DNA from 2 places in the Lentimonas sp. CC4 genome. Region 2 is predicted to be linked to the other one. Evidence: riboswitches for the same ligand, from Rfam matches in the RefSeq annotation. Region 2 holds a riboswitch; the other holds the start of a gene.
The links. Region 2 has a riboswitch for thiamine pyrophosphate ahead of GZZ87_RS15620 (TonB-dependent receptor). Riboswitches for the same ligand answer to the same signal wherever they lie in the genome.
Positions count from the first base shown of each region.

Region 1: linked by a shared signal. The riboswitch ahead of thiC (phosphomethylpyrimidine synthase ThiC) and the one ahead of GZZ87_RS15620 (TonB-dependent receptor) in region 2 are both predicted to bind thiamine pyrophosphate.

Region 1 is NZ_CACVBO010000001.1:42,642-50,612, reverse strand. It holds gene GZZ87_RS00230 (A/G-specific adenine glycosylase) at 1-602, opposite strand, end outside; TPP riboswitch at 746-860, shown strand; gene thiC (phosphomethylpyrimidine synthase ThiC) at 926-2,863, shown strand; gene thiS (sulfur carrier protein ThiS) at 2,860-3,063, shown strand; gene GZZ87_RS00215 (thiamine phosphate synthase) at 3,063-3,650, shown strand; gene thiE (thiamine phosphate synthase) at 3,651-4,286, shown strand; gene GZZ87_RS00205 (thiazole synthase) at 4,298-5,074, shown strand; gene thiH (2-iminoacetate synthase ThiH) at 5,283-6,449, shown strand; gene moeB (molybdopterin-synthase adenylyltransferase MoeB) at 6,461-7,570, shown strand; gene thiD (bifunctional hydroxymethylpyrimidine kinase/phosphomethylpyrimidine kinase) at 7,572-7,971, shown strand, end outside.
Region 2 is NZ_CACVBO010000001.1:3,638,797-3,646,767, forward strand. It holds gene GZZ87_RS15600 (peptidylprolyl isomerase) at 70-543, shown strand; gene menH (2-succinyl-6-hydroxy-2,4-cyclohexadiene-1-carboxylate synthase) at 554-1,306, shown strand; gene GZZ87_RS15610 (DUF4136 domain-containing protein) at 1,529-2,071, opposite strand; gene GZZ87_RS15615 (DUF4136 domain-containing protein) at 2,139-2,609, opposite strand; TPP riboswitch at 2,861-2,978, shown strand; gene GZZ87_RS15620 (TonB-dependent receptor) at 3,043-5,106, shown strand; gene GZZ87_RS15625 (arylsulfatase) at 5,279-6,760, shown strand; gene GZZ87_RS15630 (thymidine phosphorylase) at 6,853-7,971, opposite strand, start outside.

The DNA of each region.
Region 1 (7,971 bases), 3.6 Mb from region 2:
AGCGGATTCGCTTTCTGGCAAATCGTGGCCCCGAGCTCCATCATTGCTTGGTTGTGATCACCCGGGGTGCTGTGGTTGAGCACGGTGTCGGCGGTTGGCGTGAAGCTCTTGACGGCATCGCCGTTGTTTTTGAAGGCGCGGTCGTCGTTGGTCAGGCGTGCGAGAATACGCACGACATTGCCATCGACGACGGCGGCTGGGAAGTTTTGCGCGATCGAGCTGATGGCGGCTGAAGTATAGGGGCCGATGCCGGGCAGGGCTTGCCACTCTTTGGCGGTGGTCGGCTTCGGATCGAGGGCGACATATTCCTGCGCGAGTTTGTGTAGATTGCGGGCGCGGCTGTAGTAGCCGAGGCCTTCCCAGTGCTTAAGCACATCGTCGCTGGGTGCGTCGGCGAGTGCTTGGAAGTCGGGGAAGCGTTTGAGCCAACGATCAAAGTAGGGCAGCATCGTCTTGATCTGCGTCTGCTGCGCCATCAGCTCGGAGACCACGGTTTTGTAGAGCGAGGGGGCCGTGCGCCACGGCAGCGGACGCTGCGCGGTGGCATACCAGTCGGCGAGGGCTTGTTGAAAGTCGGCAATGTTGTCGGTCAATTTGGTCATGGCTCGTGGCAGCAAAGCACAGCGTGGATCGCAGCTAGGGCGAGCAGAAAAGCGCGGTGCTTGGGATTGTGTCAGCGCGGTGAAAATTGCTCTCTGTCTCTTTTTTTAATTTGCATTCAGTTTGGGGCGTTCTATCTATCGGTGCTTAGATATAGGAGAGCTCCAGGCGTGGAGCTGAGATTTGGGTGCGCTCCACCCGTAGATCCTTTGAACCTGATGCGTGTTAACACCGCCGTAGGGATTATCGAGTCGAATGGGGCAGTTGGACTATTGGGCGGGATTTTTTCGGGGCAGTGTGAGGCGGGTCGTTACTCACTTAGATTATGTCAGAAAATTCCACCAACGAAACGATTTCGAACCATACATTATTTCCAAACTCCGAGCGGGTTTATATTACTGGATCACGGCCAGACCTGAAGGTGCCGATGCGTGAGATTCAGCTTTCGCCGACGATCTTGCCAAATGGTGCGGGTGAGTCGCCGAATGATCCAGTTCGCGTCTATGATACGGCAGGTGCATGGGGTGATGCGGACTATCACGGTGATGTGACTCGGGGCTTACCGCGCATGCGTGAGGCATGGATTCGTGAGCGTGGGGATGTCGAGGAATACGAGGGCCGTGCAGTCAAACCTCAGGATGATGGCTATTTGTCCGAGGTGCATAAAGCGGGCGCCCGGTTGAAAGAGAATGATCGTAAGCTGATCGAATTTGAGAATAAACCATATCGTCCTTTGCGCGCAAAGGCCGGTAAGTGTGTAACGCAGCTGCACTATGCGCGCGCTGGCATCATTACGCCGGAGATGGAGTTCATCGCGATCCGTGAGAATATGAAGCTGCAAGCGGCGAAGCAGGGAGCCGACATTTCGCCGAATGCGGATCAGAATACGCTAAATATTCAGCACCCAGGGCAAAGTTTTGGTGCGTCGATTCCAGATGAAATCACGCCGGAATTCGTGCGCTCGGAGGTGGCGCGTGGTCGTGCCATCATTCCTTCGAATATCAATCACCCTGAGCTGGAGCCGATGATTATCGGCCGCAACTTTTTGGTGAAGATCAATACCAATATCGGTAACTCTGCAGTGGCGTCTTCGATCGAAGAAGAGGTTGAGAAAATGCGTTGGTCGGTGAAGTGGGGTGGTGATACTTTGATGGATCTTTCGACGGGTAAAAATATTCACCAGACGCGTGAATGGATTATGCGTAATTGCCCTGTGCCTGTCGGGACGGTTCCGATTTACCAAGCCTTGGAAAAGGTGAATGGAAAGGCTGAAGACCTGACTTGGGAAATCTTCCGTGATACCTTGATCGAACAAGCCGAACAAGGTGTGGATTACTTTACAATCCACGCGGCGGTGCTGCTGCCCTTCGTGCCGATGACTGCCAAGCGTATGACGGGTATCGTGAGCCGTGGTGGTTCGATCATGGCGAAATGGTGCCTCTCGCACCACAAGGAGAATTTTCTCTACACGCACTGGGATGACATTTGCGAAATCATGGCGGCCTATGACGTCTCGTTTTCGATTGGAGACGGTCTGCGTCCGGGCTCGATTGCGGATGCGAATGATGAAGCGCAATTTGCTGAATTGAAAACGCAGGGTGAGCTGACGACGCGCGCTTGGGAGTTTGGGGTGCAGGTCATGAATGAAGGCCCTGGGCACGTGCCGATGCATATGATTGAGGAGAACATGACGAAGCAAATTGAGTGGTGCCATGAGGCGCCTTTCTACACGCTTGGGCCACTCACGACCGACATCGCGCCGGGCTACGACCACATTACCAGTGGTATCGGTGCGGCGATGATCGGGTGGTATGGTTGTGCGATGCTTTGCTATGTGACGCCGAAGGAGCACCTCGGTTTGCCGAATAGGGACGACGTGCGTGAAGGCGTGATTACATACAAAATCGCGGCGCATGCGGCTGACCTCGGGAAGGGGCATCCTGCCGCGCAGTATCGTGATAATGCGCTGTCGAAGGCGCGCTTCGAATTCCGTTGGGAGGATCAGTTTAATCTTTCGCTGGATCCCGAGAAGGCGAAGTCCTTTCACGACGAAACTTTACCACAGGACTCCGCGAAGACGGCGCATTTCTGTTCGATGTGTGGACCGAACTTTTGCTCGATGAAGATTACCGAAGATGTCCGCGCATATGCAGCGCAGCTTGGCGTCTCAGAGCAGGAAGCACTCGAAAAGGGCATGGCTGAAAAGTCGGCTGAATTTAAAAACAAAGGCGGCGAGGTCTATCTCGCTGGTTCTAAAGCATGAAGATTCAACTCAATGATGAACCGCGCACAGTGGCAGACGGCTGCAACTTGCATGCTTTTTTAACTGACTGTGGCTTTGCCGCGAAGGCAGGGATCGCTGTGGCAGTCAATCATTCCATTGTGCCTGTAGGCCAATGGGAGGGTTGCGACTTGAGTGACGGTGACTCCATTCTACTCATTCAAGCAACACAAGGCGGCTGATGTTTGAGTGGCTCGCAGTTTCTCCGGAAGCGGATTACCCTGAGGAGGCGTTCGTGATTGAGCGTCTCCTCGATGCGGGGCTCTGCCTGTATCACGTGCGTAAGCCCGGGTGGACACTGGCGCAGTGTGAGTCGTTGCTGGAGCAGTTGCCGCAATGGTGCCGTGGGCGAGTCGTAATCCATGAACATTATAGCTTAGTAGCAGAGTATATGCTCGCAGGGTGCCATATGAAGGATCGACTTGATGCAGTTGAGCTTCGCTCTCGGTGGCATGCGCCTTCGATGAGCCGCTCGCTGCATCGTATCAGTGATTTGGATACGGATATGTCAGGCTGGAACTATGGATTCTTGAGCCCCATATTTCCGTCGCTTACAAAGGTCGGTTATACCGCGCCATGGACGTTGGATCAGTTGCAGCAGGCCTTGTTGCAGTATGCCGGCGCTTCGCTGTATGCGCTTGGAGGAGTTGATGCTGGGAATTGTGCGGTCTGCGCCGATTTAGGATTCGCAGGGGCAGTGTTACACGGGGCGTTATGGTTAGATGACGCGCCCATCAAACAATTTAATGAAATTAAGAGGACCGTATAAATGAATGAAATACCAATACAGTGTTTAACTCAGGATGGCATCGAGATGTCTCACGAAGCTCAGGTGTTGGCGCTTTGTGCTGCTGGTGCTCAGTGGATACAGTTGCGCTTTAAGGAGGCGACTGATGATGCAGTCGCAATGGTGGCTGACGCGTGCCTGCCTGTGTGCCGTGCACGTGGTGTGCGTCTGATTGTGGATGACCGCATACATGTCGCACTGTCGGTCGGTGCGGATGGTGTGCATTTGGGCAAATTAGATATGCCATGGCACGAGGCGCGTGCGCTTGCAGGGCAGGATTTTATTATAGGGGGCACCGTAAACTCAGTCGCAGATGCACTGCGCGCGAGTGAGCCGGGCTTGCTGGATTATGTTGGCGTGGGGCCGTATCGTTTTACTGAGACGAAGAAGAATCTCGCTCCGATTCTTTCAGGCGGGGAGTGGCAGGAAATTTTACGCACACTTGGGCCGATTCCGTCGTATGCCATCGGTGGGATTTGCGTTGAGGATTTACCGGAACTTCGTGAGCGCGGGGTAACTGGTGTGGCTGTGTGCTCGGGTGTGTATCGACATGCCGAAGTAACAGATAATTACCGCGCATTTCTCGATGCGTGGGAGTCGGAGGCAGTCGGTGTTTGAGGAACTTTCGTATGAAGAATAAACCATTAAAAATTGGGGGTAAAACCTTCGAGTCACGTCTGTTTGTAGGCACCGGAAAATATGCTTCGGGTGCAATGATGCGTGATAGCATTCGAGCCACTGGTAGTCAGTTGGTGACGATGGCGATGCGTCGTGTGCAGACGCATGGCGGCGATGACGGCATCATGGAATTCATGGAGATGGATCGCTATCGTTTGTTGCCTAATACTTCCGGTGTGCGTGACGCTAAAGAAGCGGTCTTTGCGGCGCAGTTGGCGCGTGAGGCGTTGGGCACGAATTGGTTGAAATTAGAGATTCACCCCGATCCAAAGTATTTGATGCCGGATCCGATCGAGACGCTGAAAGCAGCTGAGATCTTAGTGAAAGAAGGCTTTGTCGTGCTACCGTATGTGCATGCCGACCCTGTGCTGTGTAAGCGCTTAGAGGATGTCGGCGTGGCTGCAGTGATGCCGCTGGCGGCACCCATCGGCACGAATGAAGGATTGGCGGCGCGTCGTTTCTTGGAGATTATCATCGCGCAGAGTCAGGTGCCCGTGGTGATTGATGCGGGTCTCGGCTTACCTTCACATGCGGCCGATGCCATGGAGATCGGAGCCGACGCAGTGTTGGTGAATACCGCAATTGCGACGGCTCGTGATCCGATTGCTATGGGCGCTGCCTTTAAGATGGCAGTTGAGTGTGGGCGTGTCGCGTATGAAGCAGGCCGTGGTGCACAATCGACCGAGGCCGTGGCATCGTCACCGCTGACTGCGTTCTTGGAGGCTTAGTGAGTCTGTAACTATTAAATACCTAGAGACTATTAGTAATGAAACAAGAAGCTTGGATTGAATCATTTAACCACTCGCTTCGCTGGAGTTCACTGAGACACGGAGCTAATATGCTGTTTTTGAGCGATTGCTCTGTTTCTTCCTGCAGTGTTGCTCGCCTCCGTGTCTCAGTGTTCTCCGTGGTAAACTATATTCAATCTGTTTTAGCATGAGTTTTATTGATACATTAAATCGTCTGGATTGGCAGACGACCAAGGCTGCAATTCTCGCGAAGCAAGCGAGTGATGTGGAGCGTGCTTTGGCACGGCCAGTCGGGCAGTTGACGCTGGAGGATTTTCAAGCGCTGATCTCGCCTGCTGCGGCTGACTCTTTGGAGCAAATGGCGCGGATCAGTCATACACGGACGGTGGAGCGGTTTGGCTATACGCAGCAGATGTATGCGCCAGTGTATCTGTCGAATGTGTGCAGTAATATTTGCACGTATTGCGGCTTTAGCGCGAATAACAAAATCCCACGGAAAATTCTCAATGAGTCTGAGATTGAGCAAGAGTTAGAGGCGGTCAAAGCCTTGGGGATGGATCACGTGCTGTTTGTTACTGGAGAAGCGAATGTGCGTGTGGGTGTGCCGTATTTGAAAAAAGCCTTTGAGATCGCGCGGCGTCAATTCTCCAGCATTTCAATGGAAGTGCAGCCACTGGATCAGGATGCGTATGAGGCGTTGATCGATGCCGGTCTGAGTTCGGTGTTGGTCTATCAGGAAACGTATAACCGTGCGTCCTACGCAACGTATCACCCGAAGGGGATGAAGAGCAACTTTGAGTATCGCTTGGAGACGCCTGATCGCTTGGGTCGTGCAGGGGTGAAGAAAATCGGATTGGGCGCATTGTATGGTCTGGATGATTGGCGCACGGATTCGTTCATGGTGGCGACACATCTGCGTTACATGGAGCAGACGTATTGGAAGACTCGCTACAGTTTGTCGTTTCCCCGCATACGACCGCACGAAGGCGACTTTGAGCCTGTCTCAGTGATGACAGATCGTGATCTGGTGCAATTAGTGTGTGCGTATCGAATGCTGAGTTCCGAGGTGGAGCTATCGATGTCGACCCGTGAGCATGCATCCTTCCGTGATCATGCACACAAGTTGGGGATTACTACGTTGAGCGCAGGTTCTAAGACGAATCCAGGTGGCTATGCCGTTGATCCACAGACGCTAGAGCAGTTTGAGATCTCGGATGATCGTAGTCCGGCGGAGGTGGCTAGCATGCTACGTCAGGGAGGCTATGAAGTGGTCTGGAAAGATTGGGATGCGACCTATGATGGCTTCGACTCGTCAAGCTCGTCGAACGTTGAACATCGAACTTTGAACGTTTAACTTTGAAGGATATGACTACATTGAGGAAATCTGAAATCGAGCGCTACCAGCGTCATTTGACTTTACCTGGGTTTGGCGAAGTCGCTCAACTGAAGCTGAAAACGGCGCGTGTGCTGGTGGTCGGCGCGGGTGGGCTTGGTTGTCCGGCGTTGCAGTATTTGGCGGCTGCAGGAGTGGGCACGCTGGGGATTGTCGATGATGACCGCGTGTGTCGTTCGAATTTGCAGCGGCAGATTTTGTTTGCGGAATCGGATGTGGGGCAGTCCAAGGCGGAGGTTGCGGCGGCGCGGCTGTTGGCAATGAATCCGGATGTGTGCTGCGAGGTGCATGCCACGCGTCTAACTATCGCGAATGCTTTAGAGCTGATCGGGGCGTATGATGTGGTGCTGGATGGTTCAGATAATTTTACTACACGGTATTTGGTGAACGATGCCTGTGTCTTGGCAGGCAAGCCTTTGATCTATGGTGCGTTGCAGGCCTTTCAAGGACAAGCGAGTGTCTTTAATTATGAAGGCGGCCCGACGTATCGCTGTCTCTTTCCAGAGCCACCCCGACCAGAGGATGCGCCCAATTGCTCCGAGGTGGGAGTGCTCGGTGTTTTGCCTGGGATGATTGGAGTGATCCAAGCCACCGAAGCGATCAAAGTGCTGACGGGGATTGGTGAGCCTTTGTCTGGTCGGCTATTAATCTACGATGCGCTGAAGATGAGTCAGACGACGGTGCGCTTTGAGCGTGTGCCTGAGGTGGCTGACGTGACGGAACTGACAGAGTTACAGTATTGCTGTTCGTTGCCGGAAGAGGATGTGGAGGAGGAGATTGCGGTGGATGCACTCCGCGCGCTGCGGGCGATTAATGCGAGTGCGATTCAGGTGATTGATGTGCGAGAATCTTGGGAGCGTGCGCTGTTTAAAATCGATTCAGTGCATATTCCACTCGGTGAAATACTTGAGCAGACGGCGGATATAACAGAGTTTGGCCTGCAACTGGATCGGCCGACCGTAGTGTATTGCAAAGCCGGAGGACGTAGTTTGAAGGCGCTGCATGTCTTGCGAGCGCAGTATGGTTTTTCGCGGATTTATAGCTTGAAAGGGGGCATGCAGGCTTGGGCGGCTGCGTTGTAAGATGAACGCACCACCTCATGTCTTAACGATTTCGGGCTCTGATAGTTCAGGGCGCGCAGGGATGCAGGCAGACAATCGCGCGATTCACTGCTGCGGTTGTTTTCCGCTTAACGTGTTGACTGCGGTGACTCTGCAGGGTCCAAAGGGGGTGGAGTCGGTTGAGCTGATGTCGCCCGACTTTGTAGAGCAACAGCTTCGATCCATGCTCAAGTCGTATGATGTGAAAGCGATTAAGAGCGGTATGCTCGGCAGTGTTGAGATTGTGTGTCGGGTCGCTCAAGTCTTGAGTGAGTATCCCGATATTCCCTATGTGTTAGATCCAGTGATGTGCTCGAGTAGTGGCACGCGTTTACTAGAGATCGAAGCGATCGAAGCCTTGCGCACCGGCTTGATGCCGCGCG
Region 2 (7,971 bases):
CACAGAGATTGGAAGCTTACTATCCTTGCGATTCACGGTTCTACTATAATCCGTAAACAACCAACTATTATGTCAGATAATCTAATCATCGAAACCACTCAGGGCAGCATCGAATTCAAGCTGTTCGACGACATCGCACCACTTACTTGCGAGAACTTCCGCACACACGCGAAAAACGGCTACTACGACGGCGTCATCTTCCACCGCATCATTGAAGAATTTATGATCCAAGGTGGCGATCCGACAGGCACCGGCCGCGGCGGCGAGTCGATCTGGGGCAAAAACTTTAAGGACGAGTGCGTCAGAGAACTCACATTTGATCGCCCAGGTCTCTTGGCGATGGCAAATGCAGGCCCAGGCACGAACGGCAGCCAGTTCTTCATCACCACCGTAGCCACTCCTTGGCTGAACATGAACCACACCATCTTTGGTGAAGTCGTCAACGGCATGGATGTTGTCGATGCCCTCGAAGGCGTGAAAAAAGACCGCGGCGATAAGCCAATCGAAGATCAAAAGATCATCAGCATCAAAACTGCTGAATAAAAAGGCACAGATTCTAGCCCTTCATGGGTTTACCGGATGTGGCGAGGACTTTTCGGAGTTCTCGCCACTTTGCGGTTCGGGCCACGCATGGACGTGCCCTGACCTACCTGGGCATGGGCAGGATCCAGAACTCAACTGCACGCCAGATGCGACGATCCAACAGTTGGAAAGGAGCGCCGCGAGCATACAAAGCGACAAGAGTGTCGCTTCTACGAAGATCTTGCTCGGCTATTCCATGGGTGCACGAGCCGCCCTGCTCCACGCGACAACCCACCCGAAGCACTGGGATGCGCTCATTTTAATCAGCGCTAACCCAGGAATCGAAGACGAGACCGTCCGCACCGACCGTGCAAGCAGCGACGCCAAACTCGCACAACGCATCCGCAACGATGGCGTGCCCACTTTTCTAGAGTATTGGCAACAAACGCCAATAATTCGCAGCCAGCAGGCAATACGCGCCGACTGGTTAGCAACGATGCAGCAACACCGCCTGCAACACACCGCCGAAGGACTCGCCGCTAGCTTAGAGCAGTTCGGCCAAGCAGCCTGCCCGAACCTTTGGCCGCAACTCAAGCAGCTCACTTGCCCGATCCTGTTAGTCACTGGCGCACGCGACAAAAAATACAGTGCCATCGCTCAACGCATGGGAGCTGAGACCCCGCAAGCCAAGTGGGTTAGCATTCCCGAAGTCGGCCACATGCCACATTTGGAAGCCCCCGAAACGACATCGGCAGCGATACGAGACTTTATTGCACGACTTTAAAGTTGGGCAATAAAATCAGTCACGCACGAGTGACTCTGTTTGGAGACTGCCCGAAAAACACTGAACTGTATGCATTGATTGTAGCGATGGCACTCGCGTGCCGTCGATTGATATCCGGATACAAAGATCGACCTTGCTAGCGCAAGTTCGCTACAAGAAGCGGGGTAGCTACCCAAATCCAATGAAAATTATAGACGAGATCGAAGTTTCTTCAAAACGGTCTTACTCGATATTCGGCAGATTCGGATCTTTCTCTATACGCTGCGGGAAATTTTGAATCGCACGCACTAAGGACAGCTCCACACGCTCATCCGTATATTGGATTGCATCAAAAACATTAGGTAGCTCTGCACGCCAAAATAGGTCATTGGTGCCCGTCTCATAAAGTTCCACAGTCAGCGTAAAACGCACAGCCGCCTTGGATGCATTATAACTGCTCCGAGCCATCGTCGCACTCGGCCCATCCACAGAATCAAAGATCCCTCCATAGCTACTGATCGCCTTGTCCCACCTTGCCAACACATAAAAATCGGCATCCGATTCCATTGCCTCAAATCCACGCGCAGTTAACTCATCCGACAACACCCGCCCTGATATCTCAAGAAGCCCCTGATCCTGATCCTCCCTTAAGGCCATGCCAGAGAGTATCGTCTCTCGATAACTAAAAGTATCCAGCGGCGAGAAGTTAGTCGAGCGCACGAAATCCCCCGCAGAACGAGTCTGCTCAAAAGTGCCACACCCACTAAAGATTAAAGCGTTCAGCATAATAACAAAAGAGAATCGACGGATATGTTTCATAAGCAAATATACTGCAGTGACTCTACGCACCATACTACTCGACATTTGGAAGTTGCGAGCTGATTTCCAAACGTGCCGGAAAATCCTGGATCGCCAATCTCAAAGTCTGATCCACGCGCTGCTCCGACCACTGCATTGCATTAAAAATATAAGGTAATTCCGCAGACCAAAAAACCTTATTAGTCGCGCCCTCAAACAGCTCAACGATCAAAGAAAACCGAACCACTTCAGCGGCACTGGCATTAATCTCCTTACGCCATTTTGAGACTACATAAAAATCGCCCCCCTCATTCACCGACTCATAGCCACGCGTAGCCAGCTCCTGGATCAGCACCTGCCTCGATAGCTCTTTCATCACAAGCTCCTGAGAGCTGTTGCGGACAACCATGCCCGAAATGAGTGTATGGCGGTAACTAAAGGTTTCGAGCGAAGATACATCCATTGGGCGCACGAAATCCCCCGAATAATTCGTCGTTTCAAAACTCGCACAACCAGCAAACCACATAGCACACAACATCAGGGCGAAAGGGATTCGAGTGACACATTCCATGCGCGCACTAAACCACATACGCGGGGGAATTCAAACCTTGTCGTCGATTCAGCAATACAATCATCTACTTACATGCGTTTGACTCAACAAGAGCAGGTCAGTCTATCCATTATTTTACTCATCATGGTGCTAGCCCTGATTGGTTATCTGGCCTTTTAACCACTTATTATGAGTTGACAAGGCCTCCAGCATGCGACTTTTCTGTGCGCCTTCCTTAGGGGTGACCTAGCATGGGTCTGAGACGTTTCCTTGCAGCAGCACAGAAATGATCCCTTCGAACCTGATCCGGTTGACACCGGCGTAGGAAAAGGAAGGGGTCGCAACTTTCCGTGATCCCACCTTCCGCCGCCAGAGGCCGGATTTCAAACAACGACTGATTGAAATCCAAATGAAACACATACCAATAGCACTCGCATTCGCCGCTTTTACGGCCGGCCTACATGCGCAAACCGCCGCGGACGCTCCAGAGAGCATCGAGCAAGCATCCGAGCAACTCGCCACCACCGTCGTCACCGGCAGCCTGTGGGAGTCTGACCTACAGCAGACCACTGCCAGTGTCAGCGTCATCGACAGCGAACAGATTGCAAGCAGCGGTGCACAGCACTTTGGCGACATTATCAACAGCCTGCCCAACGTCACATGGACTGCAGGTTCATCACGTCCTCAGTATATCCAAATCCGCGGCATTGGTGAAAACTCTCAATTCGAAGGCGAAACTCCGGACTCTTCCGTTCGCTTTATGGTCGATGATCTCGACTTCACTGGCCTAGGATCAGTCGGCAACCTATTCGACGTGCAACAAGTCGAAGTCCTACGTGGCCCACAAGCCGGCGCTTTCGGGGTAAATGCCGCAGGTGGTGTCATCAAGATCGTCACCAACGAGCCCACTCCTTATTGGACTGGACAAGTCGAAGGCACTGTTGGCGAAGATAGCCTCGTCGCTGGCGGCGTCGCCGTCGGCGGCCCAGTCATCGAGAGCGATCCGGAAAAACTCACCTTCCGACTCTCAGCCTATCAGCTGAATCAAGATGGTTTCCGCCACAATAAATATCTAGGCAAGGACGACACCAACGAACGTGACGAATTCAACACTCGTCTAAAACTTCGCTGGCTCGCCAACGAAGACTGGCAATGGGATGCAACCGCCTTCTACGCCGACACCGACAACGGCTACGACGAATGGTCGCTCGATAACACGGAGTTCGACACTTATTCCGACCAACCAGGCCGCGACGAACAAGAATCCTTTGCCACAAGCCTACGCGGCACATGGACAGGCTTAAGCTCAGTGGATGTCACCACAATCACTAGCTATACTGACACTGACGCCACGAACAGCTATGATGGCGACTGGGGCTCACCTGGTTTCTACACCGATTTCCTAAAACTAGACCGTGATCGTGATGTATTCAGCCAAGAGTTTCGCTTCGATTCCTCAGAGCAACAGGACGCACTGGGTTGGATTGATCGTTGGACTGTTGGACTCTACTATAATAACTTAGACGAATCCACAAAATCGATCGTCGAATCTGGCGCTACATGGGATGTCGACTACGATTCAGAGTCCTATGCCACATTTGGTCAGATAGCTCACGACTTTAGCGAAAAGACTCGTCTGATACTTGGCCTTCGCATGGAATACTACGATGTAGATGTTAAAGCAGATGGTGACTTTTATGGCAGCGCCTTCAACGACAAGGATGATGTATCCGACACGCTCTTCGGCGGAAAAATCACACTAGAACATGACCTAACGAAGGAGCACATGCTCTTTACGAGCATCGCCCGTGGCTACAAAGCAGGCGGAGCAAGCTCTCCCAACTACACCGCCTCCACGGATCTCACTTACGACGACGAAACACTCTGGAACTACGAAGCTGGGGTGCGCAGTAAATGGTTCGATGGCAAGGTAGTCACACAAGCCACGGCGTTCTACCTATACCGCGAAGACCCACAATATAGAGATTCGGTAGGGTCAGGGAGCTGGTATGCTTATACTACAGTGAACGGCGACAGCGCAGAACACTACGGCCTAGAAGCAGAAGCCACATGGTTCATCAGCAAGAACTGGACTGCCAATGCAGGACTGGGCTTCCTTGAAGCCGAAGATGAGGATAGCTCTCGTGACCTCGCCAACGCACCGCATTACACATTTAATGCACGGATCGACTATGTCGCGGACAATGGATTCTTCGCAAACCTAGAGGTCGTCGGCAGCGACGAATACTACGAATCTAACAACCATAATGAGCAACGCAGTTCTTTCGCTCAATTCAATGGTGCAGTGGGCTACCGCTACAACAACTGGACACTGACCGTTTGGGGACGCAACCTCTTTGACGAATCATACGAAAAACGCGTATTCTACTTTGATAATGGCAATGGCGATACACGCTACGAGGATCCCGCGGATCCGCAGCAATTCGGCGTAACCGCCAACTACCGCTGGTAGGCACTGCAGTTCATATTTCAAACCAAGAGAGGAAGGTTCCACGCGAGCCTTCCTCTTTTTTTGTGCCCGGATCGTTACTGTTTGTGACATTCTTAAAATTGAATATTATACGTGCCTATCACTAAATCGAAGTCGTAAGCTATAGAAACCACCCTAGCGCCCCCCCCGACACATGCCCCACATCACAAAAGTCCTCATTCTCTTCGCAGCCCTACTGAGCGTCAGTCATGCCGCGCCCCGCCCGAACATTGTGCTGATTCTAGTCGATGACATGGGCTACTCCGACCTCGGATGCTTCGGCAGCGAGATCGAGACGCCGAATCTCGACCGCCTCGCGGCCGACGGCATTCGCTTTACCAATTTCACCAACAACGCGAAATGTGAGACCACTCGCACCGCGCTGATGACTGGGCAATACCACACCGTAGTGCGACAAAAGGGCAACGGCCAGCGTGTGATGACACTCCCAGAGACACTCGCCCTCGGCGGCTACCAAAGCTTCATGGTCGGCAAATGGCACATCCTCGACCAACCAATGCAACGCGGCTTCGAGCGCTACTTCGGCTTTCACGAAGGCGCGACGAATTTCTTCAACGGCGAAGGCACGCGAGGCGGCTACTCCTACTTTCTGGATGAAGCGCCCTACCAAATGCCCGACGACTTCTACAGCACCGACGCCTTCACCAACTACGCCATTCAATTCGTCGAACAGCGCGACTCCGAAAAACCCTTCTTCCTCTACGTCGCTTACAACGCCCCCCACTATCCACTCCAAGCGCCAGAGAAAGACGTCATGAAATACCGCGGCCGTTACCTCACTGGTTGGGATCAACTACGTGAAGCGCGCTTTCAACGCATGCAAGCCTTGGGGATCGTTTCCACGAACAGCAGACTCTCTCAGCCCGAACCAAAGAACCGAAAATGGGACAACTTGAGCCCGGCTCAACAAGACCACATGGACCTACGCATGGCCACCTATGCTGCGATGATTGACATCGTGGATCAACAAGTCGGCCGCCTCGTTGAGACCCTAAAAACCGAGAACATATTCGAGAACACACTCATTCTATTCGTTAGCGACAACGGCGCATGCCCCTTTGACCGCACCCGTGAATCCACGCTCGCAAACAACTACATGCCCTGGGATGCACGCTCTTACTATTGCTATACCCCAGAATGGGCCAATGCCTGTAACACGCCCTTTCGCTTATATAAACAGAACCAGAACGAAGGCGGCATCGCTGCCCCCATGATCGCCCACTGGCCGAACGGTATCCAAGTGCCTGGCAGCTTCAATCGACAACGCGGCCACGTGCGCGACTTTCACGCCACCTTTCGCGAACTCGCGGGCGTCACACTCCCCTCCGAATACAAAGGCCAAGCGCTACTCGACAGCGACCCCAGTATTAGCTTTACGCCTGCCTTCGTCGGGAAGAATCCTCCGCAGCAACCCTACTACTATCAATATTTCAAAAATGGCAAAAGCGCCCTGATCATCGGCAAATGGAAACTCGTCGACACTCAATTCCTCTACGATCTCAGCAACGATCGTATCGAGAGCAACGACCTCAGCCGCAGCCATCCCGAGCAATTCCAAACCATGCTCACCGAATGGCAAAGGCGCCACGGCGAGCTCAACCCTAGTGCGAAATAAGAAGTAGCCACTACCACACCCTCGCAACCAGCCACACACAAAAAAGCCCCCGTCATGACGACGGGGGCTTTTGTTAAATGTGACGGACTCTCTTACGCGACGCGCTCGACAATCAGTTCCGGTGGATTTGGACGCTTCGGAGCGAGGCGGTAAGCGGTCTTGAGGTATTCAAGTGCTTCTTCCATCTTCGCTTCGTCGTTGTAGTGAATCATCATGAGTGGCTCGCCTTGCTTGACCTGCGTGCCGACCTTCTTGATTTCAGAAACACCGACAGCTGGATCGTATTTGCCGTTCTTCTTCATCGCGAGCTTCTGGACGCCTTCTGCGATCAGACCTGCGTTGATCGTGTGAACGTAGCCACGCTTAGGAGCTGGCAACTTACGAACATGCTTCGCGGTTGGGAACTTTTCGACATCATCGATCACGGAGATGTCACCACCCTGTGCTTCGATCATATCCTTAAACTTCTGAAGAGCAGACCCATCCTTGAGGTGACGCTGCACCGTCTGTTTTGCAGACAATGTCGAACCCGCAACACCTGCGAGGCGCACGATTTCCATACCGAGCTTAAGCACCAACTCTTGAAGGTCTTCTGGACCTTCGCCCTTGAGTAGCTGAATCGCTTCTTTGATCTCAAGTCCTGTGCCGACTGTATCACCCAGTGGTTGATTCATGTCAGTCACAAGAGCGACACAACGGCGCTTCATTGAGCGACCGACACGTGTGATGGAGCGAGCCAATTGCTTCGCTTGCTCGACGTCTTTGATGAAAGAGCCGTTGCCCCATTTTACGTCGATCACAAGACCTTCAGCACCTTCAGCCAACTTACGGCTAAGCACAGAACCAGTAATCAGTGGTAAGCTCGGGATTGTGCCAGTCATTTGACGCAATCGGTAGAACTTTGCGTCTACTGGAGAAATTTCAGGATCCTGCTTGATGAATGTGCAGCCAACAGTCTTCAACTGAGCTTCGAAGCCCTCCAAATCAAGGATCGGGTTAAAGCCAGGGATCGAAGAAAGCTTATCAAGATTGCTGATCACATGCTCCTCATCCACACCATTCATAGTCGGCATGACGACGCCACACGCAGCTGCAAGCGGGCCGAGAACGAGTGTTGTCTTATCACCGACACCACCTGTTGAATACTTATCAATCTTTGGACGGGAGATACCAGTCAGGTCGATTACCTCGCCCGAAAGCATCATTTCTTC